4 regions of the Neorhizobium phenanthreniclasticum genome follow, and region 4 is predicted to be linked to each of the others. Evidence: predicted binding sites of a transcription regulator. Region 4 holds the regulator's gene; each other region holds the start of a gene.
The links. Region 4 encodes PhoB, which activates phosphate uptake and scavenging genes when phosphate is short. Its sites were predicted from a motif close to TGTCATNNANCTGTCAT; they were not measured.
Positions count from the first base shown of each region.

Region 1: the regulator PhoB is predicted to act here: its motif matches at 2,801-2,817, upstream of ABK249_RS26405 (alkaline phosphatase).
Region 2: the regulator PhoB is predicted to act here: its motif matches at 2,164-2,180, upstream of ABK249_RS06895 (DUF2794 domain-containing protein).
Region 3: the regulator PhoB is predicted to act here: its motif matches at 2,072-2,088, upstream of ABK249_RS31165 (bifunctional 2',3'-cyclic-nucleotide 2'-phosphodiesterase/3'-nucleotidase).

Region 1 covers NZ_JBEAAL010000027.1:23,517-28,160, forward strand. The annotation lists gene ABK249_RS26395 (ABC transporter ATP-binding protein) at 1-422, opposite strand, end outside; gene ABK249_RS26400 (hypothetical protein) at 425-889, opposite strand; gene ABK249_RS26405 (alkaline phosphatase) at 1,005-2,744, opposite strand; gene ABK249_RS26410 (ribonuclease D) at 3,242-3,865, shown strand; gene ABK249_RS26415 (DUF817 domain-containing protein) at 3,865-4,644, shown strand, end outside.
Region 2 covers NZ_JBEAAL010000003.1:157,442-162,085, forward strand. The annotation lists gene ABK249_RS06885 (sulfite exporter TauE/SafE family protein) at 205-942, shown strand; gene ABK249_RS06890 (DUF1223 domain-containing protein) at 1,154-1,903, shown strand; gene ABK249_RS06895 (DUF2794 domain-containing protein) at 2,201-2,590, shown strand; gene ABK249_RS06900 (GNAT family N-acetyltransferase) at 2,592-3,149, opposite strand; gene ABK249_RS06905 (Bax inhibitor-1/YccA family protein) at 3,257-3,994, opposite strand; gene ABK249_RS06910 (ABC transporter permease) at 4,228-4,644, opposite strand, start outside.
Region 3 covers NZ_JBEAAL010000042.1:10,490-15,133, forward strand. The annotation lists gene ald (alanine dehydrogenase) at 1-971, opposite strand, end outside; gene ABK249_RS31155 (Lrp/AsnC family transcriptional regulator) at 1,127-1,588, shown strand; gene ABK249_RS31160 (PilZ domain-containing protein) at 1,681-2,019, shown strand; gene ABK249_RS31165 (bifunctional 2',3'-cyclic-nucleotide 2'-phosphodiesterase/3'-nucleotidase) at 2,145-4,133, shown strand; gene ABK249_RS31170 (PhzF family phenazine biosynthesis protein) at 4,222-4,644, shown strand, end outside.
Region 4 covers NZ_JBEAAL010000009.1:33,867-38,510, forward strand. The annotation lists gene ABK249_RS14395 (FAD-dependent oxidoreductase) at 1-145, shown strand, start outside; gene arsK (arsenite efflux MFS transporter ArsK) at 142-1,377, shown strand; gene ABK249_RS14405 (winged helix-turn-helix domain-containing protein) at 1,463-2,152, opposite strand; gene phoB (phosphate regulon transcriptional regulator PhoB) at 2,166-2,852, opposite strand; gene phoU (phosphate signaling complex protein PhoU) at 2,895-3,608, opposite strand; gene pstB (phosphate ABC transporter ATP-binding protein PstB) at 3,651-4,442, opposite strand; gene pstA (phosphate ABC transporter permease PstA) at 4,478-4,644, opposite strand, start outside.

The DNA of each region.
Region 1 (4,644 bases), on a different contig from region 4:
ATCGTCTCGATCTTCTGATCCGGCCGGGAAAGGCCAACGGTCTTCAACAATTCATGGGCCCGGGTGACCATCGCCGCATCGGCGACGCGCGCAAGCCGCGCCGGCAGAAGCACGTTCTCAACGGCGGAAAGGCCCGGGAACAAGTGGAAATCCTGCATGACGAGGCCGACATGCTCAGCCCGCCAGCGATCGCGCGATGTTTCCGAGAGCCGAGCGATATCTCGCCCGTTCCAGACGACCTTGCCGGTCGTAACCCGTTCCAAACCGGTAACGACATTGATGAATGTGCTCTTGCCGGAACCGGAGCCGCCGGTCACGGCAACTCGATCTCCGGGAGAGAATGCCAGGGAATCTATCCGAAGGACGGGGCCATCCAGCCCGGGAAACGACTTGATCAGGTCATCAATGCGCAACGAAAGCATGTTCAGACCGCCTGGTATGCGGCGTCGCGGATTCTCAGGCGACTGACGAACCCGGTATCGGGATCGGTCCATGAGCCGACCTCAAGCGTGCCGCGCACCTCGATCGTCTCGTTCGGCTGTGTGAAGGTCTGTTTGCGGTTGAGGTAGACGACGACGATATTGTCGGGCCAATCGGAATCGGACGAACAAAAGGGGCAGATGGACATGGGCACTTCGGTCAGCACGAAAAATTGCGCTTCTGCTTTCAGCGGTGGCGCCATGAAGCCGCGCATCGCAACCGGCTTTCCGGCAAGCTCCTTTACCTTTTCGGAGAATTCGAGCCCCAGAACGCTGATCTTGCCGTAGAGCTCATCAAAGGTCAGGTCATCGGAAGCTTCGCCCCTGCCCCCCATCATCAACAATGGCAGACCGGCCACGAAACCCAGTGTCCGACGGCGGCTCAATTGCGCCCCAAACGACTTTTTCATGCCGCTCTCCCTCAATCCAGATCACGTTACTTATCTTCTTCTTTCCGACCGGCAAAGCAAGCGGCCAAAGGAAGCGGCAGGCGGCACGCCAAATGGGCATGCCGCCATTGCCATTCTAGTTCGTCTGCTTCACGCCGAGCGCGAAGGCGTCGGCGAGGACCTTGTAGACGTCGCTCTGCTCCATGTAGCCCTTGAAGTTCTCCGAAGCGGGACCGGTTGCCTGCAGCACCACGTCATCGACCGTATGGGCGCCCGAGCTCGCATCCTTCGGCAAGTTGCCCTGGACGAAGACTGCGCCGGGAACATCCTTGTACGCCTCGTTCGCGACGTATTCCTTCTTGTCGTTCTGAACAGCCGGGCTGAACGGACCGTCGAGCTTCGGGCGGAAGGTCTCGTAATGGTCCGGATAGTTGCTGACGAACATGGCAAGACGCTTCGTCACGTCGACGCTGTCCGGATAACCGTCCTTGTTGGCATCGACATAGTTCGGGAAGCCGCGCACGCCGACCTTCTCGCGCATTTCGGTTCCTTCAGCATCATCGTCGATCATGCCCACAATGGTGATGCCATGCGTATGGTCGCCGGTCACGACGAGCAAGGTATCCGGGTTCCTGGCGACGAAATCCTTGGCCACACCGACCGCCTGATCGAATTCGATCGTGTCAACGACCGCACGTTCATTGTCGAGCGGATGCGTCATCTTGTCGATGTTGGCGGCCTCGACCATCAGGAAGAAGCCTTCCGGGTTCTTCGAGAGCTGATCGATCGCCGTCTTCGTCATTTCGACGAGGCCCGGCTGATTGGGGAACTTGCCGACGGTGCCCTTCTTGAGGATTTCCCGGTCGAGGGCCACATCCATGTTGCCGGTGTGGAAGAGGCCGAGGATCTTGTCCGCGTTCGTGGCGGCGGCCAGTTCGTTCTTGTCGGTCGCAAGCTTGTAGCCTGCATCCTGGAACATCTTGATATAGTCCTTGTCGTCCTTGCGCTTGGAGCCATTCGTCGCCTGCGGAAGGAAATAAGCGGATCCGCCGCCAAGAATAACGTCCGGCTTCACGTCGAGCATCATGCCGACGATCTCTGCCTTGTCGTCGCGGCGACGGGTATGCGACACGACGGCTGCCGGCGTTGCATCTTCGATTTCCGAGGTGGCGACGATGCCGATCGACTTCTTCGTCTGACGGCGCAGCGCCTCGCCGATGGTCTCGACGCGGGGATCGTCCAGAGTATCCGCGGTGCGATCGGCGTAGACGCCGAGCGAATTGATGGCACCCTTGTGCCCGGTCATGTAGGCCGACATGGTATTGGCGCTGTCGGTGGTGATCGAGTCGGCTGCCGAGGTGCCGATGAAGGCCATGCGATCGAGATCGTCCATATTGAGGCGGCCGTTGGCCTTGCCTTCGGTCATCCCCTTGGACATGAGGCGAGCGGCAGTCCGGTGCGCCACGGAAAGACCGTCGCCAAGCATGAAGATGATGTTCTTCGCCTTCGGGGTCGTACCGGTGTTATAGACGTTCCAGGTAACGCTCTTCGTTTCGGAGCCTGCGGAAACCTCAACCTTGTAGTCGCCTGCATTGGCAATCGTCAGACCGCGCAGGATGACGGCAGAGCCGGCAACCTTGTCCTTCACCTTCTCTTCGGCGACGAACTGGACATCCTTGCCGAGAACGGCCTTGTAGTCCTGGCCATTGACGGTGATCTTGACGTCCTCCGGCTTCACGACGCTGCTGAACTCAACCTTGAAGTCGAAAGGGGAGCCGGCGAGGATCGTCGCACGATCCAGCGGATAGACGGTAGCGGCCTGGGCAGCACCGGCGAGTGCGGTCGAAACGACCAGGGCAGCAAAAAGCTTGCGCATAGTAAACCTCACGAAAAGTTCAAAAGGGAAGGCGAGGATTGCTATATCGGCGGCCCGTGACACGCACGTGACGTTATCGCCATATCGTTCGGCGGACCCGGACGAGTCCGTCCGACGCAACAACGTGTCGATCAAAGGGTATCGGAGGAGAAGGCTGAAAATAGAAAAGCCTGGCGCGGGAGGAGGATGCGCCAGGCTTTAAACTTGATCGACAACTGGGAGGAGGAGGTGTTGTCGATCCGTATCAAGCGACACTGGGAGGAGGAGTGCGTCGCTCGATGACTATTGATATAGGATAATCGATTAAGCGTGCCAATCCATTCTGTTGCAATGCAGCAATGCATTCAGCGCAAAGCTGAGTATTTGCTCAGGCTTGAACTTGTCGCTCGGCAGCAGGCTTTTCGGCGGTCCGGGCCTCCCCCTCCCGAAGATGACGGTATCCTTGGCGAAAAACGTGGTCTATAGCGGATGGCCGAACATAGGCGACGGAGACGGACATGGCAGAGATTCGATATCATGAAGGCGATATTCCGGCGGCTGATGCAGCCCGCTACACGGGTGCTATCGCCATCGATACGGAAACACTCGGCCTCGTTCCGCGCCGCGACCGGCTCTGTGTCGTGCAGCTTTCGCCGGGCGATGGCTCCGCCGACGTGATCCGCATCGCTGCAGGCCAAAGAGAAGCGCCGAACCTTGTCGCCATGCTTGCCGATCCGTCCCGGCAGAAGATCTTCCACTACGGCCGTTTCGATATCGCCGTTCTGTTTCAAACATTCGGGGTGACCACGACACCCGCCTTCTGCACCAAGATCGCCTCGCGCCTGACACGCACCTATACCGACCGGCACGGCCTCAAGGACAACCTCAAGGAACTGCTCGATATCGACGTGTCGAAAGCGCAGCAGCAGTCCGATTGGGCTGCGGAGGTACTCTCGCCGGCGCAGCTCGAATATGCCGCTTCCGACGTGCTGCACCTGCACGCACTGCGCGACAAACTGAACGAGCGGCTCGTGCGCGACAAACGCCTCGAGTTTGCCCAGGCCTGTTTCGACTTCCTGCCGACCCGGGCAAAACTTGACCTGCTCGGTTGGGAAGAGACGGACATCTTCGCCCACAGCTGATGGAACGGCGTTCCCCAGAACGTCCTCCGGCGCATGAGACGGGGCCTTATCTCGAACCGCTGCGCCTTCTCGTTCGCGGTGTGCTGGCGCCACTTCCCTGGTGGCTTTCCGAGTTCATCCTTTTCGGCCTGAAACAGGCCTGGGCCTGCCTGTTCGCGGCGATTATGCTCACCCTGCTGCTCGTCACCAAGCTCGTCTGGCAGCCGGACTGGGCGCTTTACCGCTACGATTTCCTGTTCATCGCTGCACTGGCAATCCAATTCCTGTTTCTGCGCTTCAGGATGGAAAGCTGGGACGAGGCCAAAGTTATCCTAGTCTATCACATCACCGGCACCGTCATGGAAATCTTCAAGGTGCATATGGGATCATGGGCCTATCCGGAACCCGCGATCATTCAGATCGCCGGTGTGCCATTGTTTTCCGGCTTCATGTATGCCTCCGTCGGTTCCTTCATGGCGCGCACGATCCGCATCTTCGACATGCGCTTCACCCGCTATCCGCCAATGTGGCTCACCGGATTGCTGGCGATTGCGATCTACATCAATTTCTTCAGTCATCACTACCTGCCGGATCTGCGTTATCTTCTGTTCGCAGCAACTGTCGTCGTCTTCCGGCGCGTCGACATCCATTTCACGACAGACCGGACGACACTGCGTATGCCGCTGGTCGTGGCAGCGTTCCTCTCATCCGCCTTCCTGTGGGTTGCGGAGAACATCGGCACGCTGACCGGGACCTGGATCTATCCGACGCAGAAGACCTGGCATGTGGTTTCATTCGGC
Region 2 (4,644 bases), on a different contig from region 4:
TGTTGAAATCGCTTTCTCTCCCCAAGGGGAGAGATCGGGATGCCGCGCTGCCACGAGTCTACCTCTCCCTTGGTGGGAGAGGTTACAAAATCAAGAGCTTAGCGTAGCTAAGTCTTAGATTTTGTTGATGAGGGGGTAAGCCCTACCTCCAATACATGTGTCGCCTCTCATCCAGGTGAGACTCGCTAACTTAAGGTTCCGCCCTTGACCGTCGTCATCCTCATTGGAATGGCCGTCATCGTTTTCCTGACATCGCTGCTTTCGGGGATTTTCGGAATGGCGGGCGGGCTGATCCTGCTTTGGGTGCTGCTCTTCCTGTTTCCCGTCGGGACCGCAATCGCCATCCATGGCGTCATCCAGATGGTGTCCAACGGCTCGCGCGCCTGGTTCTCCCGCGCCTATATCGACTACAGGATCCTCGGTATCCTCGGCCTGGGCCTCGTCATATCGAGTATCATCCTTTTGATCGTCGACTATCAGCCGGATATCATCGTCGTATCGATCGCGATCGGCCTGATGCCGATCCTCGTCTGGCTGCCGGTCTCGAAGCTGCAACTCGATGCGTCCAAGCCTCACCACGCCCTCATCTGCGGGTTGATCGCCGGAGCATTGACCGTGGGCGTTGGCGTTTCCGGTCCGACGATCGACATCTTCTTCATCCGAACGATGATGGACCGGCGCAAGGTAATCGCCACCAAAGCCGCGGTGCAGGTCGCCTCGCATGCAACAAAGGTGGCGTTCTACTGGAACGCGGCAACCGCACTGCCGCCGACCGACTGGATCTCGATCCTGATCGCCGCGCCAATCGCCATCCTCGGCACGCGCGCTGGCAACGACATCCTGCAGAGAATGACGGATCAGAATTTCCGCGCCTGGACGCGCTGGATCGTCACCGGCATCGGAGCCGTCTATTTCACCCAAGGGCTGCTGAAACTGATCTGACTTTGCCGGGACCTGTGGAGGAAGGTGTGGCATGCCCACAATCGCCGCTGACAAAGCCGATCAATTATCCGGTCCTCACCCCTTCGTGACTTTCTCTTGAGGGGGCGGGACGGTTACCTTCCGCCATCCGATCCTCCAGGCCATTCGATTGTTCTTGATCACCAGGGGCAATCGTGGATAACAGTTGCCCTGATAAAAAGGTCTGCCACCCATGCTGTTCCGTCTCCGCTCCATTATCGTGCTTGCGGGCCTGCTTTATGCGGGCGTCGCTCCGGCGGGGGAGGTAAGGGCGCCGAAGGGCGTGGTCGAACTTTTCACGTCTCAAGGTTGTTCCTCGTGCCCTCCGGCGGACGCCACTTTAGGTGAGCTGGTGGCGCAGGGCGATATCATCGCGCTCTCCTATCACGTGGACTATTGGAACTATCTCGGCTGGACCGACACGCTGAGCTCGAAGGAAAACACCGAGCGGCAATACGGCTATGCCAAGACATTCGGCCGCAGCGGCGTTTATACGCCGCAGGCGGTCATCAACGGTCGGGATCACGTCAAGGGCAAGGATCTCTCCATCATAAACGGCAAGGTGAAGGAACTCCGCGAGACGGACAAAGGGCTCATCGTACCGGTCACGGCTGCCATGCGCGGCGACGAGATCGAGATCGAGATCGGCGGAGGCAAGGGGCAGGCCGATGTCGTCGTCGCCTATTTCACAAAACGTCAGCAGGTGGAAATCACAAAGGGCGAGAACAGCGGCAAGACCATGGACTACTGGCACAGCGTCTATGACGTGCAGTCGGTCGGGACGTGGAACGGCCAGAGCATGAAACTCACGCTGCCGGGCAAGCTGATGGGCAAGTCCAAGAAAGACGGCTGCGCAATCCTGTTACAGACGTCCGGTCCGGGTGGTGAGCCGGCGGCAATCCTCGGCGCAACGATCCTGATGGCCGGCCGCAAGAAATACTGACCGCGAAGCGGTTCGTCGGCTCACTGTGCTTTTCGGAATAAGGTGTCGGCGGCCCGGTCCAGGAACATTGGGGGGCTGGGGGTAAGGGTCAATGCACCAGACCGGGCCATATGGCGCTGAAATCGCGCCAACCAACGCGGAGCAATCTCGCTTCGAAATCGGGCACTGTTTTGTTCGAAATGGGGCAAGAATAAAAACGTATGAACGCGCATGAGGCTGGCTTCGGCCCGGGGTTGATTTTTTAAGGCTCTCGGGCACACTGTCACATCTCCGACATCTAGTGATTTGGGAGCCTTGATGACCGATCAGCCGGAATTGCCCGGGGGAGAAAGATCCCAGGATGCAGCCGTCGTCGTCAATCTCAGCGAATACCGGCAGAGCCGCGATCCAGCTCCGGTGACGTTTCACCGGCGCGAGCTTGACGCGATCTTAAAAATCTACGGCCGCATGGTCGGAGAAGGGGAGTGGAAGGATTACGCGATCGACCACCTCAAGGATCGGGCGGTCTTTTCCATCTTTAAACGGTCGGGCGAGACGCCGCTCTTCCGGATCGAGAAGAATCCCAAACTGGCCAACAAGCAGGGCGCCTACTGTGTGCTCAATACGCACGGTATGACCCTGAAGCGCGGCCACGAACTGCCGCAGGTCCTCAGGGTCTTCGACAAGATGCTGAAGCTCATCGACTGATCTATTCGGTGAAGAGCGTCCCGGGATAAACAGCCGGGTCGGGGCTGGTCGTGGTACCTTCGCCCAGTGCAATCTGCATCATTACCGTGTCCAACCATCTGCCGTGCTTGAAGCCGGTGCCCTTGAGCGTGCCGGTCAGTTCGAAGCCGAGGCTTTGATGCAGTGCTACGGAAGCCGGGCTCGCGCCACCGATGACGGCCACCATCTGCCGGAAGCCGAGAGCGGTGCAACGGGCGAGCAGTTCTCGCAGAAGCGCCTTTCCCACGCCCCGGCCACGGGCTGCCGGAGCGAGGTAGATCGAATCCTCCACCAGCCAGCGATAGGCGGGGCGGGTCCGGAAGGCCGAAGCGTAGGCATAGCCGAGAAGCGTGCCTTCCTCATCTTCGGCGGCGATATAGGGATAGGCCCTGGCCCTGATCGCCTCGTAACGGCTCGTCATCTCGGCCTGGTCGGGCGGGATGATCTCGTAACTCGCGATGCCGTTCAGCACGCTGTCGCGATAGATTTCGGTGATGGCGGGAAGATCGGCTTCTGTAGCGTCGCGGAGGCGGAAGGTCATTGGCGGGCGGGTTTGTGGAAGGTGACGATCGAACCTATGCCGAGGCGCGCGAGCGGGCAATAAAAAAGCGGCCCGCAGGCCGCTTTTTCAGTTCTTGTTCCACGCCGTTATTCTTCGCGATTGCCGAGGAACTGCAGCATGAACATGAAGAGGTTGATAAAGTCGAGGTAGAGCGTCAGGGCGCCCATGATCGCCTTGCGGCCCATGACTGCGACCTCGTCACCATCATAATACATTTCCTTGATCTTCTGCGTATCGTAGGCGGTAAGACCTGCGAAGATCAGGACGCCGATCACCGAGATGGCAAAGCCCATCGCAGAGGACTGCAGGAAGATGTTCACGATCGAGGCGATGATCAGACCGAAGAGGCCCATGATCAGGAACGAGCCGAAGCCGGACAAACTCTTCTTGGTCGTGTAGCCGTAGAGCGACAGGGCGCCGAACGAGGCCGCGGTGACGAAGAAGGTCTGGACGATGCTCTGGCCGGTGAAGACTAGGAAGATCGAGGACAGCGACAGGCCCATCAGCGCGGCATAGATCCAGAAGGTCATCTGCGCAGCCGGGACGCTCATCTTATGGACGCGGAAGCTCAGGAAGAAGACCATCGCCAGCGGAGCCAGCATGACCACCCACTTGAGCGGAGAAGCATAGAGAAGCTGGGCGAAGGCCGGATTGGAAACCGCCAGAGCGTAGGTGCCATAGGCAGCTACACCGGTGATCGCCAGACCGAGAGCCATCAGGTTATAAACCCTGAGCATGTAGGCGCGAAGGCCTTCGTCGATCATGGCACCGGATTGGGCGCGGGTCTGCGCCATTCGGTTCTGGTAGTTGTTGAAGTCAGCCATTGTTTCCTCTTTAAGCTCCGGAATTATTCACGGTGTCGGGCCCCCTTTTTCAACAGACCCAGGCGCCGCTGCGGAGCTCCAGCAAGCCTGCTGTCAATATGATGTGAGATCGATTTACATACAAGAGGCGTGAGAAGCGAAAACGCAAACCAAAGCGGCGATTTAGCAACCTATGGGACGCTTTGACAGTAATTTGATCCGAGAGTTAACGGAAAATGCTACCGATGCTTGAATCAGAGCTCCCGAAGGACCGGCGCGGCCTTTTGGCCGAGGATGCGCCAGGTGCCTGCAAGCCCGATTCCGACCGTCAGGACCAGTGAGACAACGAGCGTGACGACTGCGACATCGGGCAGGAAGGCCGACGGTATCTTCATGATGCGGCTCACGACGAACCAGGCAGAGATGCCGCCGGCGAAAAGGGCGAAGACGGCGGTCGCGGCGCCCAGGATCATGTATTCGTAGCTGAAGGCGCGCATCAGCATGTTACGGGTGCCGCCGAGGGTCTTGAGGATGACGGCATCATGGGTGCGGGCCCGGTTGCCCGCGGCGAGGGCGCCGGACAGAACCAGGACCGAGGCGATGAGCGCGACAGCCGCTGCGGCGCGGATCGCCGTCGCCAGCTGACCGACGAGCCGGTCGACAATGTCGAT
Region 3 (4,644 bases), on a different contig from region 4:
AGTGCCAGGCCATGCTGCAGCGTCGCGTTGTTCAACGCATGGGCAGAGGTGACCGGCACGGCGCCCGGCATGTTCGCCACGCAATAGTGCACGATGCCGTCGACCTCGTAGGTCGGCTCGGAATGGGTCGTCGCATGCGAGGTCTCGAAGCAACCGCCCTGGTCGATCGCGACGTCGACCATGACCGCGCCCTGCTTCATGCCGGAGAGCATCTCGCGGCTGACCAGCTTCGGCGCGGCGGCGCCTGGAATGAGAACTGCGCCGATGACGAGATCGGCCGAGAAGACTTCCTCTTCCACCGCGTCGATGGTCGAATAGCGGGTATGGACGCGGCCGTTGAAGATATCGTCGAGTTGGCGAAGCCGCGGCAGCGAGCGGTCGATGATGGTGACATCGGCGCCGAGGCCGGTCGCCATCTTGGCCGCATGCAGGCCTACGACGCCGCCGCCAATGACCGCGACCTTGGCCGGCAGAACACCCGGCACGCCGCCGAGCAGGATGCCGCGACCGCCATTGGCTTTCTGCAGCGCGGTGGCACCCGCCTGGATCGCCAGGCGCCCGGCGACTTCCGACATCGGGGCCAAAAGCGGCAGTCCGCCGCGCTCGTCGGTCACCGTTTCATAGGCGACGGCGGTCACGCCGGATGCGATGAGGCCCTTGGTCTGTTCCGGATCGGGAGCGAGATGGAGATAGGTGTAGAGGATCTGGCCTTCACGGAGTTCAACCCATTCCGTCGGCTGGGGCTCCTTGACCTTTACGATCATGTCGGATTTTTCGAAGATCTCTTTCGCCGTGCCGACGATCCTGGCGCCGGCGGCGACATAGGCGGCATCGTCCGCGCCAATCCCGGCGCCCGCCTTGGTTTCGATCAGGACCTCGTGGCCATGGGCCACATATTCACGCACCGCGCCGGGCGTCAGGCCCACACGATATTCATGGTTTTTGATTTCCTTCGGGCACCCGACACGCATACAGCGTTCCTCTCAGTTTGGCGGCTTTCGCCGGTTGACGTTCCCAAATCCAGAAAACCAGAGAATCGGTGAAATGTCCTTGCGAAGAGGAATTGCGGAAATACCATTTTTCGCGGATTATTGCGTCTTGAAAGAGATTTTCGAAGGATATTCGAATGGGCAACCTGGATACCATCGATCTTGCGATCATGCGAACGCTTCAGGACAATGGCCGCATCTCCAATGCGGACCTGGCCCAGCGTGTCGGCCTGTCGCCTTCCGCCTGCTCGCGACGGCTCGATATCCTTGAAAAGAACGGCACGATCAGCGGCTATCACGCACGCCTTTCCAACAAGGCGCTCGACTACAAGATGATGGTGATCGTGCATATTTCGCTGTCGGGCCAGTTCGCCAAGACGCTCGCCGAATTCGAGGCGGCGGTGAAGCTCTGCCCCAACGTGCTCGTCTGCTACCTGATGTCGGGCGAATACGACTATATCCTGCGCGTCGCGGCCAAGGATCTTGAGGATTACGAGCGTATCCACCGCGACTGGCTATCGGCCCTGCCCCACGTGGTGAAGATCAATTCGAGCTTCGCGCTGCGCGAGATCATCGACCGTCCCAATGTGGGACTGTGACCGGAATCGCTCGACTTTTACGGATCACCCTAAACGCGCCTCAACCTGTCCCTGATATGGAGTTTGGCTGAGAACGGCAATTGAGGGATGTCATGCTCAGCAAGACCATCGGGATGAAGACCCGCAGCGCAGCCCGCCAGAAGACGCGCATCTATGGCACGGTCAAATATTATCATCAGCAGGCAAAGGGGCGCGTCGTCGATCTTTCCGCCACCGGCATGGCGCTCGACCTCGGCGGACCGTTTCACGCTGCCAACGGTAGCCCGGTCAAGATCGAAAGCGAAGAACTCGGCATTCTGGAAGGCACGGTGAAATGGTGCCACCGCGGCCGTCTCGGCATCCAGTTCCGGCCGAACTCGAATGCAGCGGCCCAGGTCTCCTCCTGTTTCCGCTTCTTCCACAAGGAAATCAGACCAGTCATCGCCCGGTGACATCGCAAGGTCGGCGCGTTCGCCGACCATCGGCGAACCATGCGATTTCCCCTGTCATTTTACTGATGCAAGCGCGTGCGATTGCGCTAAGCTGATCTCGCAAAAGACCCCAGAGGGAGATATCCATGTCGTTTCTAGCCGGCTTTCAACCCATGACCCGCCGTTCACTTCTCGGCGGGATCGCTGCGTCTTCGGCGCTCGTGATGCTGCACCCGTTCGCCGCCCGGGCAGCCGCCAACCAGGCGCATCTGCGCATCATGGAAACGACCGATATCCACGTTCACGTCTTCCCCTACGATTATTACGCCGACAAGCCGAACGATACGCTTGGCCTTGCCCGCACCGCCTCGATCATCGACGCGATCCGCGCCGAGGCCGGCAATTCCATGCTGATCGACAATGGCGACTTCCTGCAGGGTAATCCGATGGGCGACTACATCGCCTATGAGCGCGGGATGAAGGATGGCGACGTGCATCCGGTCGTCAAGGCGATGAACGTGCTCGGTTACGATGCCGGCACGCTCGGCAACCACGAATTCAACTATGGCCTCGACTTCATGTTCAAGGTGCTCGCCGGCTCCGGCTTCCCTTGCGTCTGCGCCAACCTGACCAAGGGCCAGCTCGCCTCAGACCCGAAGCAGGACGAGCTCTTCCTGAAGCCCTACGTGATCGTCGAGAAGCAGATCCGTGACGGCTCCGGCGCGACAAGCCCGGTCAAGGTCGGCTTCATCGGCTTCGTACCGCCGCAGATCATGGTCTGGGACGCCAAGAACCTCGAGGGCAAGGCTCAGACCCGCGACATCGTCGACGCCGCCAAGGCCTGGGTGCCTGTCATGAAGGAGGAAGGCGCCGATATCGTCATCGCGCTGTCCCACTCCGGCATCGACGGCAGCGGGTTGAGCGACCGAATGGAAAACGCCTCGCTTTATCTGGCGGGCGTCGATGGCATCGATGCGGTCTTTACCGGCCACCAGCACCTCGTATTCCCCGGCCCGAAGGATTTTGAAGGCATTACCGGCGCAGACATCAAGAAGGGCACGCTGATGGGCAAGCCGGCCGTCATGGGCGGCTTCTGGGGCTCGCATATGGGCCTCATCGACCTGCTGCTGGAAAAGGACGGCAAGAGCTGGAAGATCGTCGACTTCACCACGGAGGCCCGGCCGATCTATCATCGCGACGAGAATCGCAAGATCGTCGCGGACGTGAAGGACAAGGCGGAGGTCACCGCTGCCGTCAAGGACGAGCACGAGGCGACGCTCGCCTATGTCCGCCGCCCGGTCGGCAAGACATCCGCGCCGCTCTATTCCTATTTCGCGCTGGTCGCCGACGATCCGTCGGTGCAGATCGTCTCGAACGCCCAGACCTGGTACATCAAGGACATGCTGAAGGAAGGCCCGTACAAGGACTATCCCGTCCTCTCCGCGGCGGCTCCCTTCAAGGCCGGCGGCCGTGGCGGCGCGGAATATTTCACCGACGTACCGGCAGGCGATATCGCCATCAAGAACGTCGCCGACCTCTATCTTTATCCGAACACAGTGCAGGCCGTGCTGATCACCGGCGAGCAGGTGAAGAACTGGCTGGAAATGTCGGCCGGCATGTTCAACCAGGTCGAGGCCGGCGCCAAGGACGCGGCGCTGCTCAACAGCGCCTTCCCGTCCTACAATTATGACGTCATCGACGGCGTCACCTACCAGATCGACCTGTCGCAGCCGGCCCGCTTCGACAAGGACGGCAAGCTGATCAATCCGGATGCCCACCGCATCGTCGATTTGCAGTTCGACGGCAAGCCAATCGATCCGGCTCAGAAGTTCGTGGTCGCCACCAACAACTACCGCGCCGGCGGCGGCGGCAAGTTCCCGGAAATCGCCGGCGACAAGGTGATTTTCGTGGCGCCTGACACCAACCGCGACGTTGTCGTCCGCTATATCGTCGAACAGGGCACGATCAACCCCTCGGCAGACGCCAACTGGTCGTTCAAGCCGCTGCCGGGAACGACGGCGATCTTCGAGACCGGCCCCAAAGCCCGTCAGTTCGCCGGCGAGATCAAGGGCGCCAAGATCGAGGATGCCGGCGACGGCGAGAACGGTTTTGCGAAGTTCCGGCTGGTGCTGTAACGCCGATCGAAGATGTTGGAATGCCACGGCAGCCCTCGAGCTGCCGTCCCCCTTTGAAGGAAATCCGATTCCATAGGTCCAGATGGCGATGCCCACGTTTCCCTTCCTGCAGGTCGACGTATTTTCCAGCGAGCCGATGCGAGGCAATCCGCTCGCAGTGGTCGTCGGCGCGGATGTGCTGACGGACGAGCAGATGCAGGCTTTCGCCAACTGGACCAACCTCAGCGAGACCACCTTCCTGCTGAAACCGACCGATCCCAGGGCGCATTACCGCGCACGGATATTCACTCCGAAGCAGGAGCTGCCTTTTGCCGGTCATCCGACGCTCGGCAGTTGCCATGTTTGGTTGTCTCAGACCGGCCAGCCTCCGGATGGCGACATCATCCAGGAATGCGGCGCCGGACTGGTGCATATCCGTCGCAACGGCAGACAGCTTGCTTTCGCCGCACCTCCCCTGCAGCGCAGCGGCCCGGTCGATCCGGCGCTGGTCGATCGCATCGCTCGCGGCCTC
Region 4 (4,644 bases):
CGGTGGCTGCTGCGGTGGTCCTGCTCTTTCTGAAGTCGACGCGTGCTGCATCGCCGACATGAAGGCCAAGACTGATGGCAAAGCTGGTTGTGGCTGTGGTACATCCACTGCGGTGGAACGGAACGATGTGGAACCTGCAGAATGACCGAGCGGAAAGCTCCCGCGCGCCTGATCTGGGCGCTCGGCGCAACACAGATCATCGGCTACGGTACCCTTTATTATTCCTTCAGCATCCTCGCGCCGGACATGGCACGAGACTTCTCCATCCAACAAGACAGGCTTTTCGGGCTGCTATCGGTGGCGCTGCTGGTTGGCGGACTGTTCGCACCGAGAGCGGGAAACTGGGCGGACCGGTTCGGAGCCGGCCGGCTCATGGTCCCCGGTTCGCTTGCTGCCGCCATCTCGCTTGGCTGCGCGGCCGCATCGCCGAATGCGACGACGTTCGGTATTTCACTCGTCGCAATGGAGATCGCCTCCAGCTTCGTTCTCTACAGCACGGCATTTGCAGCGATCGTGCAGGTTGGAGGCAGCAAGCCACAGCGCAGCATAACCCATCTGACGCTGATCGCGGGATTCGCATCAACGCTCTTCTGGCCGCTCACGGCAACACTGCATGACTATCTCGGCTGGCGTGAGATCTACCTCGTCTTCGCGATCCTGAATATCGCCGTGTGCCTTCCGATCCATTGGTGGGTCGGGAGACTGCCCCGCGACGTGCCCGAACCACGGGCATCAGTAAATCAATCCGGAGCGATGGCCGTTCAGCCTGAAGCCGGCCCCGCGTTCAGTGGCGTCTTTATTCTGATGCTTGCGGGCTTTGCCCTGGAAGGATTCGTGCTGGCCTCCGTGCTGGTCCACATGGTTCCGCTGCTGACAGCACTTGGGCTTGGCACGGCAGGCCTCATGGTCTCCACCCTCTTCGGTCCCTCGCAGGTCGCCAGCCGCCTCCTGAACATGATCTTCGGAGGGCGCTTGTCACAGACGGTGCTCGCCGTGATCTCCGCGGGATTGCTCGCCGTCGCCCTTATCGTCCTGATGGCGACAAGTCCGTGGCTCCCCGGTCTCATCGCATTCGCGATCCTGTTCGGTCTGGGATCGGGGCTCGCAAGCATCGTCGGGGGAACGCTTCCACTGGAGCTTTTCGGAAGGCACGGTTATGGCGCACGGCTCGGCTGGGTGACCGCCGCACGCCAGTTTTCCTCAGCACTTGCCCCCTTTGCGTTCGCTGTCATGCTGGGAACTTGGGGGGTCGGCCAGGCAGTATCGATCAGCATTCTGGGAGGCGCGGCGGCCGTCGGCCTGTTCGGAGCGATCGCCTTCGCCCGCTACAGAGCAACAAGACCAGCAGCTGGACCTTTCGGTGGTTCGCAGGCCTGACAAGACACGACAAACAGGAGATGCAGGCCCCTCGGCGAAGCCCTAAAGAAAAGCAGCATAGGCCTTCCAACGATCGCGAGAAAATTCAGACGTCGCCGAGGGCGTAGCCCGCTCCGCGGACGGTCCGGATCACCTGGTCAGCCTTGCCCAGGCTGATGCCCTTCCGGAGGCGACCGATGTGCACGTCGACGGCGCGCTCGTCCACGGTTGCACCATCACCCCAGAGCGACCTTTTCAGCTCCGTCCGCGAATAGACCCGTCCCGGATACCGCATCAGGAACTCGAGAAGCCGGAACTCGGTGGGGCCGAGCCTGACTTCCTTCTTCTGCCTGTGGACCCTGTGTGCTTCGCGGTCGAGGGTCAGGTCTCCGACCCTGATCATATGGCTCAGAAGATTCGGATGCATGCGGCGAAGAAGGTTCTTCACCCTTATGGCAAGCTCGACGGAGGGGAATGGCTCTACGAGGCAGTCATCCGCGCCGGCAGCGAGACCCGTCAGCCTGTCGCTCTCGCTTTCCGCCGGAACAAGCAGGACCACGGGCACCCGCATCGTTGCTGGTTCGGTACGAAGTCTTCGGCAGATCTCGATGCCATTCAGCCCCGGAAGGGACGAACTCAGCACCAGTACATCGGGAAGGCTCGAAACCAACCGCTCCATCAGCTCGGAGCCCGCCGAAAGCAGCGTCACGTCGAAACCTTCATCGACAAGGGAGAACCGCAGCACTTCGCGCAGCGTTTCATCGCCATCGATCACCACGACAACTCGCGCTCCCATCGCGGTGCTCTCCCTAGTGTCCTTCCATCGAGTATCCGGCGCCGCGGACGGTGCGGATGACATCCTGCATGTTGGAGAAGTTGAGCGCCTTCCTGAGGCGTCCGACATGCACGTCGACGGTGCGCTCGTCCACATAGATGTCGTGGCCCCACACCCCGTCGAGAAGCTGCGAGCGCGAGAAGACCCGGCCGGGCGCGGCCATCAGGAATTCCAGAAGCCGGAACTCCGTCGGGCCGAGCCGCACTTCGCGGCTCTTGCGATGCACCCTGTGCGTCTCCCGGTCCAGCTCGATGTCGCCGCAGCGCAGGACGCTCGACAGCACTTCCGGACGCGCGCGCCGCAGCATCGCCTTCACTCGCGCCATCAGTTCCGGCGTCGAGAACGGCTTTACGACATAGTCATCGGCGCCGGTCGCAAGCCCGCGGACCCGTTCGCTCTCCTCGCCGCGCGCCGTCAGCATGATGATCGGCAGTCGCTCCGTCTCCGGCCGCATCCTCAGCCGCCGGCAGAGTTCGATGCCGGAAACACCGGGCAACATCCAGTCGAGGATCAGAAGATCCGGCGTGCGTTCCTGAAGCCTGATCTCGGCTTCATCCCCGCGCAGAATCGTCTCCACCTCATAACCTTCCGCTTCAAGGTTGTAGCGAAGAAGCACGCTCAGCGCCTCCTCATCCTCCACGACCGCGATCTTCGGCTGCATTCCGTCTTAGCTCCGTCACCATTCCATCGTCATTCGGCGCCATTATTCCGTGATCGCGCCGAGCGTGTTCGACGTATCGTCCTTCGGACGCTCGCCTTCCGGCTGGGCGCCGGTCGTCATGTAGTAGATCGTCTCGGCGATGTTGGTGGCGTGGTCGCCGATACGCTCGATGTTCTTGGCACAGAACAGAAGATGCGTGCAGGTGGTGATGTTGCGCGGATCTTCCATCATGTAGGTCAAAAGCTCGCGGAACAGGGACGTGTACATCGCGTCGATTTCCTCGTCGCGGATGCGGATCGCCTCCGCCTTCTCGGCCGAACGGCTAGAATAGACGTCCAGCACTTCCTTCAGCTGCGTCAGCGCCAGGTCCGACAGGTGCTCGATGCCGCGCGCGAGCTTGCGCGGCACACCGGTGCCCTGCACCGCGATCACCCGCTTGGCAGTGTTCTTGCCGAGGTCGCCGACCCGCTCCAGATCGGAGGCGATGCGCAGCGATCCGACGATGTCGCGCAGGTCGCCCGCAACCGGCTGGCGGCGGGCGATCGTCACGATCGCCTTGTCGCCGATATCGCGCTCGGCATGGTCGAGGATCACGTCGTCGGAGATCACCTTCTGGGCAAGGGCGGCATCGGAATTGACCAGTGCCCGCACTGCATCCGCGCACATCTGCTCCGCAAGCCCGCCCATCTCCGAAATCCGGCGGCTCAGATATTTCAGTTCGTCGTCATAGGCAGACAGGATATGTGTCGAAGACATGGTCTTATCCTCAGATTGTCAGAAAGGGCCCGCAACCGGCGATCAGCCGAAGCGGCCCATGATGTAGTCCTGCGTACGCTGGTCATCCGGATTGGTGAACATCTTGTCGGTATCGTTCTCCTCAACCAGGTTTCCGAGATGGAACATGGCAGTGCGTTGCGATACGCGGGCCGCCTGCTGCATCGAGTGCGTCACGATGACGATCGTGAAGTTTTCGCGCAGTTCGTGGATCAGCTCCTCGACCTTGGCGGTGGCGATCGGATCGAGCGCCGAACAGGGTTCGTCCATCAGGATCACTTCCGGGCTGACGGCAACGGCGCGCGCAATGCACAGGCGCTGCTGCTGACCGCCGGAAAGGCCCGTACCTGGGCTGTCGAGACGATCCTTCACCTCGCCCCACAGTCCTGCCTTCTGCAGGGCCGAAGACACGATATCGTCCAGCTCCGACTTCTTTCGCGCCAGACCATGAATGCGCGGGCCATAGGCGACGTTCTCGTAGATCGACTTCGGGAAAGGGTTCGGCTTCTGGAACACCATGCCGACCTTGGCGCGCAGCTGAACCGGGTCCACCTTGGGATCGTAAATGTTCTCCGAGTCGATCGATATGTTGCCCTCGACACGGCAGTTGGCGATCGTGTCATTCATCCGGTTGATGCAACGCAGGAACGTCGATTTGCCGCAGCCCGACGGACCGATGAAGGCTGTCACGGACCGAGGGCGGATATCGATATTGACATCCTTGATGGCGTGCTTTTCGCCGTAATAAACCTGCACGTTACGGGCGGAAATCTTCGGTTCATTCATGAGTGGAGCTTTCGTCGGCGTCGTCGTCATCGTCGTTGAGATATTATTCATCATTACACACCCCTTTACCAACGGCGCTCGAAGCGGCGGCGAAGAATGATTGCGACCAGGTTCATTAGGATCAGGAATACCAGAAGCACGATGATGGCACCGGACGCACGTTCGACGAATGCCGGGTCGCCGCGCTGCGTCCAGTTATAGACCTGGACCGGAAGCGCCGACGCCGGATCGA